DNA from 4 places in the Streptomyces sp. NPDC058864 genome. Region 1 is predicted to be linked to each of the others. Evidence: riboswitches for the same ligand, from Rfam matches in the RefSeq annotation. Region 1 holds a riboswitch; each other region holds the start of a gene.
The links. A riboswitch is a leader RNA that binds a small molecule or an ion and turns the genes downstream of it on or off. The one in region 1 is predicted to bind cyclic di-AMP.

Region 1 (3,711 bases):
CAAGGGCCCGCCGCGCAGGCTGAGCCGCAGGACGCTGCGGCACACGTTCCTGCTGGCCGACGGCAGTACGCAGCTGCTGTGGGAGATCGAGCACAACACCGGCCCCGGCAGCGGCGAACCGCTGTACGAGGTGTACTCCGACCCGGACGCGCTGGCCGTCGCCCAGCACACGATCGACGCGCGCTTCGGCGAGCCCTCCCCGGAGGAGCTGGAGGCGGAGGCGGCGGACTGGCTGGCCCGGCTGCCGCAGCTGGCGATGGACCTGACGCCCGGGCCCCGGCAGTACACGGAGGACCATTCCGCCGAGCACGCGTGGCGGGTGCTGCGGCGTGCCGAGAACACGGACGTGCCGGGGGAGGAACTGCGCAGCCGGCTGGGTTCGGCGGTGGGCCATGACATCGCGTACGTCACCGGCCGGCACACCCGGATCGGCACCGGCCGGGTCGCCGGCTGGACGCTGTACGAGCACGCCTTCCTGCTGGAGACCGGCGAGGAGATCAGCCTCTGGGAGGTCGAGCACACGATGACCCCCGACGGACGGCCTGTGTGCGAGGTCTACGCCGACGAGACGGCGGCCTGCGACTCCGCGGACGTCCGGCTGGAGGCGCTCTGACCACGCGCTCACCTCGCGTTCACCGCGGGATCGCGCTGTTCTGACCGTGCCCCCGGCCGCGTTCCGGATTGCGGCCGGGGTGCAGCCGGAGGAAATTGGGGCGTAGGCGTGTCGGTGGGAGGCGGGAGGTTCCCATGCCGGTCCTGGCGGAGGTCGAGTTCCCCGGTGTGACGGCCCTGCAGTACGAGGAGGCGAACCACCGCGCGGGGTTCGGGCCCGAGCATCCTCCCTCCGGGCTGCTCTCCCATGCCGCCGTGATCACCAACGAGGGTCTGCGGCTGGTGAACGTCTGGCAGTCCGCGCAGGCCCTCGAGGCCTTCATGGAGATCATGATGCCGGCCGCCAAGGAGTCCGGTTTCCCGGAGCCGAGCGGACCGCCGAGGATCTCGGAGCTCTACAACTTCGTCGTCCCGTAGCGCCGCGCGGCGCCCCGCCGCGTCCCGTCACACCCCGCGGAAACGGACCGGCGGCCCTGGGTGACGGGGGGTGTCACCAGGACCGCCGGAGTTCGTGGGGCCGGTCGTCGCCGGTCGCGGCCGGACGTCCCTCCGCCTCAGACGGAGAGGCCCTTGCTGCGCAGCCAGCCCATCGGGCCGATCGGGTCGCCGCCGCCGGGGCGCACCTCGAGGTGCAGGTGCGGGCCGGTGACGTTGCCGGTGGCGCCGACGCGGCCGATGGTGTCACCGGTGTTGACCTTGCCGGAGGTGACGATCATCGAGGAGAGGTGGCAGTACCAGAGCTCGGTGCCGTCGTCGAGGGTCAGGATGATCCGGTAGCCGTACGAACCGGCCCAGCCCGCCTCGGTGATGGTGCCGCTGTGGATGGCCTTGACCGGGGTGCCGGTCGGGGCGGCGAAGTCCTGGCCGGTGTGGGTGTTGGCCCACAGCGAGCTGGACTCGCCGAAGCCGGCGGTCAGCGTGTACGAGGAGACCGGCTTGACGAAGCTCTTGGCGAGCTCGGCCAGGCGCTCGGCCTCCAGCTTCTTCGCCGCCTCCGCCGCGGCCTTCTTCTTGGCGGCGGCCTCGGCGCGGACCCGTTCCTGCGCGGCGGACTTGGCGGCCTTGGCCGCGGCCTCCTGCTGTGCGGCGGTCTTGGCGGCCCGGTCGGCGGCGTTCCGCTGCTGCTGGGCCTGGTCGAGGATGCGGTTGCGCAGCGCCTCGCCGGCGCCCGGGCTCAGGGCCTCGGCGACGGGCTTGGCCTCGGGGGCGCTGTCGCCGTCGACGAGGGCGCCGATGCCGGGCAGTTGGGACGCGTCGGGCAGGTGCGGGAGGGAGACCGGGAGCGGGTTCTTGCCCTCGGCGGTGGCGACCCCTCCGACGCCCAGCACGGCCACGGCCGCGACCCCGAAGACCGCGGAACCGCGGCCCAGGGAGCGCTGCTTGGCGACGCGGTGCCGGCCGCGCACGGGGCCGGTGGACTCCTCGGTGGGGTTCCAGGGCTCGGCCTGCGGACCCTCGTAGGGCGCGGCCTCGACGTCTGCGACGTCCTCGGCGTCCGTGGTGCTCCCGAAGGCACCGAAGGCGTCGAAGGCCTGGATGTCCTCGTGGCGCGGGCTGGTGGGGGCGGGGGCGGTGTCAGCGGCCTCGTACGCCTCGTGCCCGGCGGCCTCGTGCTCCGCGGCGGCGGTGTCCTGGGGAGTGGTCTGCGCGGCGGCGGCCGCGTCGAGCCAGCCGGCGGCCATGTTCCACTGGCCGGTGTCCCAGCCGTCGATCGCGTTCTTCGTCGGCGGTGCCTGCTCGGCAGCCGGGGGATTCCACCCGGCGGCCATGTTCCACTCGGCGGTGTCCCACTCGGGGTACGCGGATACGGACCCCTGTTGCTGTCCGGGTATCAGGGCAGGCTCGTTCGACGCCACGCGGGCGCACTCCTTTCCTTCCTTCTCGCCTACCGGGTTAGCTGACGGGTTCGGAGCAGGAAGGTCTCCTACGAGGACCGCGGAGGGCCCCCGATTCACCCCAGGAAGTGGTTCCCCGGTTCCCGCGCACGGGATTCGGCAAGCGCACGGCGCCGCCCTGTCGGCGGAGGGACGACCGCGCTGCGTTATCGAACGTTAATAGAGGCGCCCGCCAATTCCAAGCCACTCAAGCGAGTTCATGACGGGAATCTATGGGGATGGACAGGACAGAACGGGACATTGGGCCGTGACTGCCGTGACCTACGGGAAATGTGAGTGTGCATCAGTCGTTATGCGGAAGGGAGTGCCGCGCTCACGAGGAGTGATGGTCACCCCGGACCGCGGCCGCCGAGCGCGCGTCCCAGACGGGCGTCGAGCCGCTCCGCCGAGGCGTCGGCGGAGCGGTGCGCCGCGAGCATTCCGTGCACCTCACGCTGCAGGACCCGGGTGAAGGTGACGTAGTGCGCGGTCGCCGGACGGGCCCTGGCGGCCTGCAGCGCGCACCACAGCAGGGTCGTGTAACCGGGGGTCGCGGCGGACGGCGAGGGCGAGGGCTCCGAGCCGCGGCCCGCGGGGCGGTCGTAGAACCAGGCGCGGGGGTCGTGAGGATCGTCACAGTTGACATCCCCGGCTCCGTATGCTGATTGCCGCGCCGGGGCGAAACCCGCTCTGAGCAGGGCATGTTGGGCGTCGGGTCCGGTCAGGAAGCGGATCAGGTCCGCGGCGTCACCGGGGCGGTCACTGGTGGCCGCGACGCCCAGGCTCTGCCCCCCGAGGGCGGCGACGCCGGGGAGCCGGGCCACGCCGAAGCGGACGCCGGGGGCGAGGGCGGCGTCGAGCCGGTTGTAGGCGTACGGCCAGTTGCGCATCAGCACGCTCTGCCCCTCGGTGAACTGGGCGAGGGTGACGGACTCGTCGGCCTCCAGGGACTCCGGGTTGAGGTTGTTGGCCGCGCCCAGCCGGCCGAGCTCGTCCAGCCCCTCGCGCAGCCCGTCCTCGGTGCCGGTGTAGCGGCCGTCGCCGTCGACGAGTTCGACGCCGGCGGTCCAGAAGGTCTCCAGGGTGTTGACCGTCAGGCCCTCGTACGCGCGCAACTGGGTGGTGTAGGCGGGGTGGCCGAGCGGGCGGACGTCGGCGAGCAGGTCGCCGATCTTGGCGTAGCCGCGCAGGTCGGCGGGACGGCGGCCGGCCTTGGCGAGGTCGT
Region 2 (3,711 bases), on a different contig from region 1:
CCGCTGCGCTACGAGACGGCCTCCGCTGTGGCCGGCACCTTCGCCGACCAGGTCGAGCAGTCCCTGCCGGACGACTTCCAGGCGCGGCTCTACGAGCGTCTGGCCGCCACCGGCACGGTCGAGGCGACGGCCGCGGCCGTCAACGCGTTCCCGCTGGACCGGCTCGTGGTCGTCCTCGTCGGCGACGCCTCCGTCATCGCGGACCCGATCCGCGAGCTGGGCATCGGCCCGGTCGAGGTCGTCACGGGCGGCTGACCGGTATTGCCCACCGCGGCCCCGGGCGCCCTCGAGGCACCCGGGGCCGCGGTGTGCCGGTGGCCGTTCAGCGGCCGAGGCGGGCCGCCGCCACATGGACCCGCATGCCGCACGGAATGCGCCCGCCGGGCCCGGCCAGGGCGCGCGCGTGCTCCAGGAACTCGGCGCGCAGCTGCGCGGTCCGCTCCTCGTCCAGGACCTCCATGTCGTAGAACATCCCGCTGAGGGTCGACCAGACCTCGTCGGGCGTCCCGTCCATGGCCATGACGACCGTCTCCCAGGACAGCGGCGCGAAGCCCAGCGGTGCGAGGAGCCCGTCGAGACCCTCCCGGGTCCGTGTCCTGCGGTCGCCCAGCCGCGGGACGCGGCGTTCCGGCGGTGCCGCCCGGAAGTACGGCACGGCCACTTCCAGGAACAGTTCCACGGCCTCGCCGGGCACGGAGCCGCCGCCGACGGCGACCGCGAACGTGCCGCCCGGCGCGAGCACCCGCGCCGCCTCGGCCACCACCCGGTCGGGGTCCGACATCAGCATCAGCGCCATGTGGGAGACGACGGCGTCGAACGAGGCGTCGGGGAACGGCAGCTCCTGGGCACGCCCCTGCCGCAGATCCGCGCCGGCCAGCGCGGGCCGCAGGCGGGCGAGGGCGAGCTCGCCCTCCGACAGGTCGACGCCCGCCGTTTCGGCGCCGCGCCCGGCGAGCAGCTCCAGCAGGGCGCCGTCCGCGCAGCCGAGGTCCAGGACCCGCCGGGCGCCCGCGACGCGCTCGGCCAGCACCTCGTAACCGGTCCGCCCGTCGCGGGTGGGGGCGGCCTCGGCCCCCTTCGACTGGCGGCCGGGCATCCGGTCGTGGAAGGCGCGCAGGAAGTCCTCGGCGGCGCGGGCGGCGTCGGCGGCCGCTCCTGGTGTCGTGGTCATCCCGTGACCCTACGTACGTGGTGCCGCCGCCGGGCCCCGGACGGCAGGGCCGCTCCGTGACGCCGGTCACGCGGCCCGCACCGCGGCGTCGCGCGGCCGCGCCGGGGCTCCCGGAAGCGCGCATACCGCCGGGGGCCGGGGCGGCGCGGTATTGCGGACGGTTGCGACCGGTTGGCGTCCGGTGTGGCATCCCGCACATATTGCCGGATTTTTTTGGAGACGGGAGCAACGCGCGGTTAGCGTCCTCGGGTTGCCCGGCGGAAGCAGCCGCCTCCCGCGGCACCGGAGCAACGATCGCCGAGTCCCCGTCGGGCGTGAGCCTGGGGAGCCGGGGACCCACACGAGAAGTCCCTGGGGTGAATCGGGCGGCGTGCCGCCGCCCGTAGGAGACCTTCCTGCTCCGAACCCGTCAGCTAACCCGGTAGGCGAGAAGGAAGGAAAGGATCTCCGCCTGCCCATGGCGTCGTTCTCCATTCGCTCCACCCTGGCCGGCGCCGCCGCGCTGACCACCGTCACCACCGGCGCGTTCGTCGTGCCCGCCGCGGCCGCCGACGCCGGGACCGGGGGCTCCGCCTTCGCCCGCTGCGCCGCCGTCGCCGGGGACCTGGCCACGCACCTCGCCGACCAGGCGTCGGCCCAGCACCGGGCGGCCGTCGTCGCACAGAAGCGCCACGACGCCCACGTCGCCAAGGCCAAGCGCGCCGCCCGTGAACGTGCCGCCAAGGAGGCCGCGGCCAAGGCCGCCAAGGCCAAGGCGGCCCGGGCGGGCGGCACCGCGCACGCGTCGCGGAGCGCCGCGGCGGGCCGCGGCACGCTCGGTGGCTGGACACTGCCCGTCGCCGGCTCCATCGGCACGCCCTACCGCGCGACGAGCAGCCTGTGGTCCTCCGGCTACCACACCGGTGTGGACTTCGTGGCCTCCGTCGGCACGCCGGTGCACGCCGCCGGCGCCGGCACCGTCGTCGAGGCGGGCTGGGGCGGCTCGTACGGCAACAACATCGTGATCCGCCACGCGGACGGCATGTACACCCAGTACGGCCACCTGTCCTCGCTGGGCGTGTCCGTGGGCCAGACCGTCTCCGCGGGGCAGCGGATCGGCCTGTCGGGTGCCACCGGCAACGTGACCGGGCCGCACCTGCACTTCGAGGCGCGTACGGCCCCCTCCTACGGCAGCGACGTGGACCCGCTGGCGTACCTGCGCTCCAAGGGCGTCCGCATCTGAGCCATTCCCCTCCCCCCACCCGAAGGCCCCGGTTCCCCCGCCGGGGCCTTCGGCATGCCGGTGCCTGCCGGCCGCGGGTGTGTCCAAAAACGCTCCATGAATTCAGGACGGCCGTCGGAATCGGCGCCCCACTGGAATAGAGTCGCGGCAGAAACGCCGGCTCCTCCGTTGCGCGCGGATTGCAGGACGGACGTCGGCGCGCACCGAAAGGAAACCTGCGATGTGGGGTCGGACGTGAACGGGACCGGCGGTGCGGGCCGCCGGAATTCGGCCCGGGCGGTGTGCACGGCGATCCGTGACGACATCGTCAGCGGGTTCTTCGCGCCGGGGAGCCGGCTCACCGAGGAGCAGCTGGCCAAGCGCTACGGGGTCTCCCGGGTCCCGGTGCGCGAGGCGCTGCGCACCCTGGAGTCCGAGGGCTTCGTACGGACCCGCCGGCACGCCGGGGCGTCCGTCGCCGAGCCGACCGAGCAGGAGGCGGCCGACCTGCTGGACATCCGTGCCCTGCTGGAGCCGCTGGGCGCCGCGCGGGCGGCGCAGCGGCGCACCGAGGCCCATGTGAAGGTGCTGCGCGGACTCGTCCGGCTGGGCCAGGAGCGTTCCCTGCGGCGCCAGTTGTCGGACCTGCCCGCGCTGGACGGCTGGTTCCACGAGACGCTGGCGCAGGCCTCGGGCAGCCCGACCCTGGTGGCGCTGCTGACCCAGCTGCGACACAAGATCGCCTGGGTGTACGCGGTGGACACCCCGGACCGCGCCATGGAGTCCTGGGAGGAGCACGGGGCGGTCGTGGACGCGGTGGCGCGCGGTGACGCGGAGCGGGCCCGGCGGCTGACGGCGGCCCATGTGGAGCGGGCGACGGCGGTGCACCGGCTGCGCCGTCCGGAGAGCACGGGGCGCGGCGCCGCGGCACGGTGAGGAACCGGAAACACGCCGTACACATTTCGCGCGGCCGGGTTTAACAGTAGTGCCGTATACAAAGTGGGGAATTGTGTGCGGAGGTATTTCCGTGGCGCATTGCGCTCCGCCCTGCCCGGAAATGGCGACGCAATGACGAAGGGGCGGGTCCGCGAAATCCGGCCGGATTTCGACGGGGACCCCGCCCCTTTTGCCGTACGGCGGCTGCGCGCGGTGTCAGACGGTCTCGGGGAGTTCGTCCAGCCCCTCGGAGACGAGCTTGGCCAGGCCGTCCAGGGCGGCGTCCGCACCCTCGGCGTCGGTGGCGAGCACGACCTCCTCGCCGCCGGCCACGCCCAGGCTCAGCACGGCGAGCATCGAGGCGGCGTTGACGGGGGCGCCGTCCGCCTTCGCGATGGTGACC
Region 3 (3,711 bases), on a different contig from region 1:
CGGCGGGGTCGATGCCGCCGCTGCGGTACTGGGCGGTGGCGAGGGAGCCGAGGCCGTCGCGGGTGCTGTTGAGACGCTCGGTCCTGCGGGCGAGCTCGTCCTGGAGGCGCTCGATCCGCCCGGTGGCCGTGTCCGCCTTCTCCTTCGCGCCGTTGTACCGCTCGGTGGCCTGCTCGGCCTCCTCGTACAGCCGGTCCACCCGGGCCCTGGCCTCGTCCGTGGTCAGCCGGGGCTCCGCGTGCCCGGCCTCCCCGAACACCGTCACGGAGGCCGCGCCCGCCAGGGCGAGACCGAGGGCGGCGCGCGCGGTCGTGCCTGCCGGACCGCGCTGCTTGGGCCTGCTGTGCGACGCCACGCGCCGTCACTCCTTCCGGGCTGTCCGTACGCCCCCCGGCGGTCCGGCGGCGGGCGGACGGGGAGCCGTCCACCGCCGGACCTTCGGCGGGGGCGGCCGTGCCGGGGACGGGGTCCGCGCGGCAGTGGGGATCGGCCACCTGGTGCAGGACGCTAAACCTGGACGCCGCGAGGGGGCGCCGGAGTGTGCGGGACTGGTCCGATTCGGCCGCGGACTGTACGCGGATGACCGCTGTTCGACGGGTGACCTGGTCACTTCCGGTCCGGACATGACCGATCTGCCGGAAGACTGCGACCTCGGTGCCGGGCGCTGATATGGCTCTGGCTAGGGTCCTGAGCCATGGACGTACTCATCAACCTGATCGTCGGCCTGCACATCATCGGCATCGCCGCCCTCCTGGGCGGCTTCCTCACCCAGATGAAGGCCATGGGCCGCGGCGAGGCCCGCTTCGTGCCGGGCATGCTGCACGGCGCGCTGACCATGCTGGTCACGGGCGCGCTGCTGGTCGGCCTCAACCAGGCCGACGACCAGCCGGTGAACAACATCAAGATCGGCGTGAAGCTCGCGGTCCTGGTGGTGATCCTCGGCCTGGTCTACGTCAAGCGGGACGAGGAGAAGCTGCCGGCGGCGGCCTTCGGCACCGTCGGCGCGCTGACCACCGCCAACATCTTCATCGCGGTGCTGTGGACCTGAGCCCGGCCGCGGACGGCCGGGCGGGGGCTCAGGCCATCCGGGCGTAGCCGTAGATCGGCATCTCCGTGATCGGGGCGATCTTCACCACGCTCCCGGTGTGGGGCGCGTGGATCATCTGGCCGCCGCCGATGTAGAGACCGACGTGGGTGATGTCCGAGTAGAAGAAGACCAGGTCGCCGGGTTGCAGCTGGTCCGAGCTCACACGGGTGCCGAAGTCGACCTGGTCGTAGGTGACGCGGGGGATCGAGACGCCCGCCGCGCCCCAGGCGGCCTGGGTCAGGCCCGAGCAGTCGTAGGAGTTTGGGCCGGTGGCGCCGTACACGTACGGCTTGCCCAGCTGGGCCCGCGCGAACTCGATCGCCTTGGCCGCCTTGGCGGCGTAGGTCCCGGACGCCGGGGTCGTCGTGCCCGAGGACCCCGTCGAGCCTGTGGAGCCGGTGGACGAGCCCGACGAGGCCGCCTCCTGCGCTGCCTTCTCCTTGGCGGCGATCTCGGCCGCCTTCGCGGCGGCCTCCTCCTGGCGCTTCTTCTCCAGCGCCGCCAGCCGTGCCTTCTCCTGCGCGGTGAGGCTGTTCAGCAGTTTCTGCGCCGCGGCGAGCTTCTGCTTGACCGCGGTCTTCTCCGCGTTCAGCCGCTGCTGCGCCTCGGTCAGCTTCTGCAGGCTCTCGACGGCCTCGGAGCGCTTGACCGTCGTCTCGGCCTGCTCGGAGCGGAAGGTCTCGAGCGCGTGCTCCTGGCGGTCCGACAGGCGGTCCATCAGATGCGCCTGGTCCAGGAACTGCTGCGGGTCGGAGGTGAGCAGGAAGGTCGTCGTCCCGTCCAGGCCGCCGCCGCGGTACTGCGCCGCTGCGTACTCGCCGATGGTGCGGCGGGCGGCGTTGAGCGTCTCGGTCTTGCGGGCCACCTGGTCCAGCAGCGCGTCGGCGTGCGCCCGCTGCTGCTCGGTCTGCTCCTTGGCGCCGTTGTAGCGCTCGGTGGCGGCCTCGGCCTGGTGGTAGAGCTTGTCGACCTGGGCCTTCACCTCGGTGATGGACGGTTTGTCGGGTGAGGCGGGCGCCGCGCTCGCGCTCTCGCCGAAGAGGGTGACGGTCGCCAGTGCGGCGGTCGTGAGTCCGACCGCGGCCCGGGGGCCGGGGACGGTCAGCGCGCGCGGGCGCGGCTTGCGGTGCGTCGCCAAGTCAGGCGGCTCCTTCCGTGGACCGCCTACCGGGTTAGCTGTCGGGTTCGGGCTTCGGAAGGCCGCCCTACGGTCCGTGCGGGCGCGCTGCGCTCGTACGGGCCGATTCACCCCAAGGTCGTTGGGTCCCCGGCTCCGGCGGTGGCCGGACTCAGCGGAGGCGGCCCGTGACGGCACGGTCGCCGCCGCGTGGAGCGGACCGCCTGATCCGGCACGGTAGTCAACTGCGGGGGTCCGTGGGAACCCTGGTGTTCGATTTGTCCGCAATCATTTCGTGACCTTCACCGTTCGGGGCCGCGGATGGACGTGTCCCGTCCGGTCGTGACGGGCTGGAACCGGGCCGGGGCGGCGGGCTCGGGCAAGCGGCGCAACGCTGTCCGTTCCACGGCCTAGACTCGGGAGGCGATGAGCAGCCTCTTTGACGACAGCTTCCTGGCCGGCCTCGAACCGAGGGAGGAGGAGCCCCCGCCGCCTCCCGAGGACGAGCCCGACACGGTCCCCGACGACCTCTTCGAGGGGCGCTTCGACGCGCCCGCCGACCGGGACGCGTACTACCGGGACGGCGCCCCCCGCCCGGCCGTCGACCCGGCCGCGCTGCTCGAGGGGCTCAACGAGCAGCAGCGCGCCGCGGTCGAGCACACCGGCTCCCCGCTGCTCATCGTCGCCGGCGCCGGCTCCGGCAAGACCCGGGTGCTCACCCACCGCATCGCGTACCTGCTGGGCGCCCGCAAGGTGCACCCCGGCCAGATCCTGGCGATCACCTTCACCAACAAGGCCGCCGGGGAGATGAAGGAGCGCGTCGAGCAGCTGGTCGGCCCGCGCGCCAATGTGATGTGGGTCTCCACCTTCCACAGCGCGTGCGTCCGCATCCTGCGCCGGGAGTCCAAGAGGCTCGGCTTCACCTCCAGCTTCTCGATCTACGACGCGGCCGACTCCAAGCGCCTGATGGCCCTGGTCTGCCGCGACCTGGACCTGGACCCCAAGCAGTTCCCGCCGAAGTCCTTCAGCGCCAAGGTCTCCAACCTCAAGAACGAGCTCATCGACGAGGAGACCTTCGCCGACCAGGCCGAGAACCCCTTCGAGAAGAAGCTCGCCGAGGCCTACGCGATGTACCAGTCGCGGCTGCGCGAGGCCAACGCGCTCGACTTCGACGACATCATCATGACCACGGTCAATCTGCTCCAGGCCTTCCCGGACGTCGCCGAGCACTACCGGCGCCGCTTCCGGCACGTCCTGGTCGACGAGTACCAGGACACCAACCACGCCCAGTACACCCTGGTGCGCGAGCTGGTCGGGACCGGTGACGCGGAGGAGGGCGGCGAGGGGCCCGCCGAGCTGTGCGTGGTCGGCGACGCCGACCAGAGCATCTACGCATTCCGCGGCGCCACGATCCGCAACATCCTCCAGTTCGAGGAGGACTACCCGCAGGCCCGCACCATCCTGCTGGAGCAGAACTACCGCTCCACCCAGAACATCCTGACCGCCG
Region 4 (3,711 bases), on a different contig from region 1:
GCGGGAGACGCTCGGCACGGAAAGATCGATTCCATGGGGGGCCCAGGCGGGACGCTCCATCAACGGCTCCAGCTCGTCGTCGGTGATCGGGACACGTGGTCGTGGACACGACCACGTGCGTCAGAGGCTACTGATCGACCGTTCGAGAGGAAACAAGAAATGGAAATATTCGATCCGTTTTCGGTCACAGACCAAAGGCATGTGCCCTGTTCCCGACAAGCAGGGAACAGGGCACAGGCTACCGCCGGATGACGGTGGATCAGTTCGGTCAGACGTTGACGCCGTGGGCGCGCAGGTACGCCAGCGGGTCCATGTCGGAGCCGAAGTCGGGGGTGGTGCGGACCTCGAAGTGCAGGTGCGGACCGGTCACATTGCCGGTGGCACCGGACAGGCCCAGCTGCTGACCGGTGGAGACCGACTGGCCGGCCGAGACCGACAGCGCGGACAGGTGGGCGTACTGCGAGTACCGGCCGTCGGCGTGCTTGACGACAACCTGGTTTCCGTACGAGCCGCCCCAGCCCGCGGAGACCACGGTGCCGGCGGCGATCGACTTCACCTTGGTGCCGGTCGAGGCGATGAAGTCGACACCGGTGTGGTAGCCCTTGGACCACATGGCGCCGGACTGGTGGTAGGCGGTGCCCAGGGTGACGCGGTCGAGCGGGGCCGTGTAGCCGGAGGCACTGGCGGCCTTGGCGGCGACCGGCTTGGCCGCCGGGGCGGCCTTGGCCGCCTTCGGCGCGGCCTTGGCGGCGGCCTTCTCGCCCATGGACAGGACCTGGCCCGGGTAGATCAGGTTCGGGTTGCCGCCGATGACCGACTTGTTGTCGGCGTACAGCTTCTGCCAGCCGCCGTCGACCGACCGGGCATCGGCGATCTTGGAGAGGGTGTCGCCACCGGCGACCTTGTAGGAGCCGCCCGCGCTCTTCGGCGCGGCAGTGGCGGCCTTCGGCGCCTCGGCCTTCTTGGCGGGGGCGGCGGGCTTGGCGGCCGGCTTCGCGGTGGTGCCGGAGACGCTCTCCGGGGTGGCCGACGGGTTTGCCATCGCCTTGGTCAGACCGGCCTTGGGGCCGCACACGGGCCAGGCCTGCGGGCCCTGGGTCGCCAGGACCTTCTCCGCGACGGCGATCTGCTGCGCCTTGGTCGCGAGGTCGGCGCGCGGGGCGTACTTCGTGCCGCCGAAGCCTGCCCAGGTGCTCTGGGTGAACTGCAGGCCGCCGTAGAAGCCGTTACCGGTGTTGATGGACCAGTTGTTGGTGCTCTCGCAGGCCGCGACCTTGTCCCAGACGCTCACGGGAGCGGCGTGGGCACCGGTGGCGCCGACGATCGGGAGCGCCACGGCCGCGCCGGTGGTGCCGGCCAGCGCGCTGATACGGGTGATGCGGGTGTTCCGCGGGCGACGGTGCTTTCCCTTACCGGGCATGCCGAATTCCTCTCCGACGCCTGCGAGGTAAGCTGTCGGGTTCGGGCTGGAGATGCCCGGCCGCAATTGGGCACGCCAAATAAAGGCATGTCGCTGCGACTTCACCCCTAGCCGTCCCGAGACCAACGGGAACGGCAACTACCTTGGGTCCCCCGCTCCTGCCGTGCGGTCTTGTCATCCGGCGTCCGGGCAGCGGCAGGACTAGGCGTTCCACCCGGAAGAATCTCGCAGGCATTTGTCCTGCGAGATCTGGAAGCTAAACGACGGAATCCTTCCGGAGCAAGGAGCCGAATCACGCCCTGCGGCGGACCGCAAGTCGATCAATCCCTTCCGTGACTTTACGTGAGAAGTGTCCGCTCTGCGTAGGCGGAAAATTGGCCCACGGTAATCACGTGATATCGCCCGGTGAATTTCGGCGGGGAAATTGGACGGTGCGTTGCCCGGGGTCTCCGCTGCGTGTTCGGCACGTGACACCCATCACGCATCGATTCATTACGCATGCACTGTGGGCGCATATGTCCGGTTAGACGCCTCAATGCCGGATAAGGCAGGACGTGTTCCGATCCAACCCGCCCCCGACCGCGCCGCCCTGAGGAATCGTCCCGAGGAGTCGTCCCGAGGGGCACCCCTGAGCCAACCGCCGAGGGCGGCCGGCGATTCCCGGATGCGCCGATCCGGCACGGCCGGCGGTGTGGCGTGCGCCACAACCGCCGCTCCGGCGGGGCGAGAAGGGACGTGGACGGCGGCCTGCGTCCGGAAAACGGACGTGACAGCGCCGATTCGGCGACGGTAGCCTCGCAATCCCGCACATTTTCTTACATCGCCCGGGAGCTCGCGTGCCCTACCTCGCCGCCGACGACCGCTACGCCTCGATGGAATACCGCAGGACCGGGCGCAGCGGGGTCCTGCTGCCCGTCGTGTCCCTGGGCCTGTGGCACAACTTCGGCGACACCTCGCCGCTGGAGAACCAGCGCGCCGTACTGCGCCGCGCCGTCGACCGCGGCGTGGTCCACATCGACCTGGCCAACAACTACGGCCCGCCCGCCGGCTCGGCCGAGGCCAACTTCGGCACGCTCCTCGCCCAGGACTTCCGTCCGTACCGCGACGAGCTCTTCATCGCCACCAAGGCCGGGTACGACATGTGGCCGGGTCCGTACGGCGAATGGGGCAGCCGCAAGTACCTGCTGTCGTCCCTCGACCAGTCGCTGGGCCGCATGGGCCTGGACTACGTGGACGTCTTCTACTCGCACCGCTTCGACCCGGACACGCCCCTGGAGGAGACCATGGGCGCCCTGGACTCCGCGGTCCGCCAGGGCAAGGCGCTGTACGCCGGCATCTCCAACTACCCCGCCGAGGCGCACCGCCGCGCGACCGAGATCCTGCGCGAGCTGGGCACCCCGCTGCTGATCCACCAGGCGGCCTACAGCATCCTCCAGCGCGACCCGGAGGACGGCGTCCTGGACGCCGTCGGCGACACCGGCACCGCCCTCATCGCGTACTCGCCGCTGGCCCAGGGCCAGCTCACCGACCGCTACCTGGACGGTGTGCCGGCCGACTCGCGGATGGCGCTCGGCCACTTCCTCAAGCGCGACGCCCTGACCGAGCGGAAGCTCTCCTTCCTGCACGCCCTCAACAAGCTCGCCGGAGAGCGCGGCCAGACCCTGGCCCAGCTGGCCCTGACCTGGGTGCTGCGCGACCCGCGGGTCGTCTCCGTCCTCATCGGCGCCAGCAGCGTCACCCAGCTCGACCAGAACCTCGCCGCCCTCGACGCGGGCCCGCTCGGCGCGGACGAGCTCGCCGAGATCGACCGCCTCTCGGCCGAGGCCGGCGTGCGCATCCCGTAACCGCAGCTGCGCGCACGGACGGGCCGGCCCCGCGGGGGCCGGCCCGTCCGCTTCGGCGGCCGGCTCAGGTGAGACGGGCCTCCAGCGCGGAGCGGACGCCGGGCCACTCCTCGGCGAGGACCGAGTAGTACGCGCTGTCGCGGACGGTGCCGTCCACGGCACGGGTGTGGGCGCGGCGGACGCCCTCGAAGCGGCCGCCGATGCGCTCGATGGCCGCCCGGGAGCGTGCGTTGCGCGCGTCCGTCTTGAAGGTGACGCGGAACACACCCCACACGTCGAAGGCGTGGGCGAGCAGCAGCAGCTTCGCCTCGGTGTTGCAGGGGGTGCGCTGGGCGGAGGCGGCGAGCCAGGTGCTGCCGATCTCCGCGACGGTCGGCACGGCGCCGCTGCGGGGCACGGAGCGGCCCGCGGGCCAGGCGGGGGTGGCCGTCCAGTAGTCGAGGTCGA

Region 2: linked by a shared signal. The riboswitch ahead of ACFW3D_RS05655 (M23 family metallopeptidase) and the one ahead of ACFW3D_RS31225 (M23 family metallopeptidase) in region 1 are both predicted to bind cyclic di-AMP.
Region 3: linked by a shared signal. The riboswitch ahead of ACFW3D_RS00295 (C40 family peptidase) and the one ahead of ACFW3D_RS31225 (M23 family metallopeptidase) in region 1 are both predicted to bind cyclic di-AMP.
Region 4: linked by a shared signal. The riboswitch ahead of ACFW3D_RS21940 (transglycosylase family protein) and the one ahead of ACFW3D_RS31225 (M23 family metallopeptidase) in region 1 are both predicted to bind cyclic di-AMP.

Annotation. Positions count from the first base shown of each region.
Region 1 covers NZ_JBHYMQ010000056.1:534-4,244, reverse strand. Annotated here, with positions in the region: gene ACFW3D_RS31235 (DUF6227 family protein) at 1-613, shown strand, start outside; gene ACFW3D_RS31230 (hypothetical protein) at 748-1,029, shown strand; gene ACFW3D_RS31225 (M23 family metallopeptidase) at 1,167-2,150, opposite strand; cyclic di-AMP (ydaO/yuaA leader) riboswitch at 2,480-2,619, opposite strand; gene ACFW3D_RS31220 (extracellular solute-binding protein) at 2,837-3,711, opposite strand, start outside.
Region 2 covers NZ_JBHYMQ010000004.1:268,984-272,694, reverse strand. Annotated here, with positions in the region: gene ACFW3D_RS05665 (M16 family metallopeptidase) at 1-255, shown strand, start outside; gene ACFW3D_RS05660 (class I SAM-dependent methyltransferase) at 323-1,171, opposite strand; cyclic di-AMP (ydaO/yuaA leader) riboswitch at 1,457-1,613, shown strand; gene ACFW3D_RS05655 (M23 family metallopeptidase) at 1,629-2,393, shown strand; gene ACFW3D_RS05650 (GntR family transcriptional regulator) at 2,616-3,308, shown strand; gene ACFW3D_RS05645 (HPr family phosphocarrier protein) at 3,525-3,711, opposite strand, start outside.
Region 3 covers NZ_JBHYMQ010000001.1:63,442-67,152, forward strand. Annotated here, with positions in the region: gene ACFW3D_RS00285 (C40 family peptidase) at 1-355, opposite strand, end outside; gene ACFW3D_RS00290 (hypothetical protein) at 695-1,048, shown strand; gene ACFW3D_RS00295 (C40 family peptidase) at 1,077-2,225, opposite strand; cyclic di-AMP (ydaO/yuaA leader) riboswitch at 2,234-2,392, opposite strand; gene pcrA (DNA helicase PcrA) at 2,631-3,711, shown strand, end outside.
Region 4 covers NZ_JBHYMQ010000028.1:56,971-60,681, forward strand. Annotated here, with positions in the region: gene ACFW3D_RS21935 (SAM-dependent methyltransferase) at 1-60, opposite strand, end outside; gene ACFW3D_RS21940 (transglycosylase family protein) at 269-1,420, opposite strand; cyclic di-AMP (ydaO/yuaA leader) riboswitch at 1,423-1,614, opposite strand; gene ACFW3D_RS21945 (aldo/keto reductase) at 2,257-3,264, shown strand; gene ACFW3D_RS21950 (GNAT family N-acetyltransferase) at 3,329-3,711, opposite strand, start outside.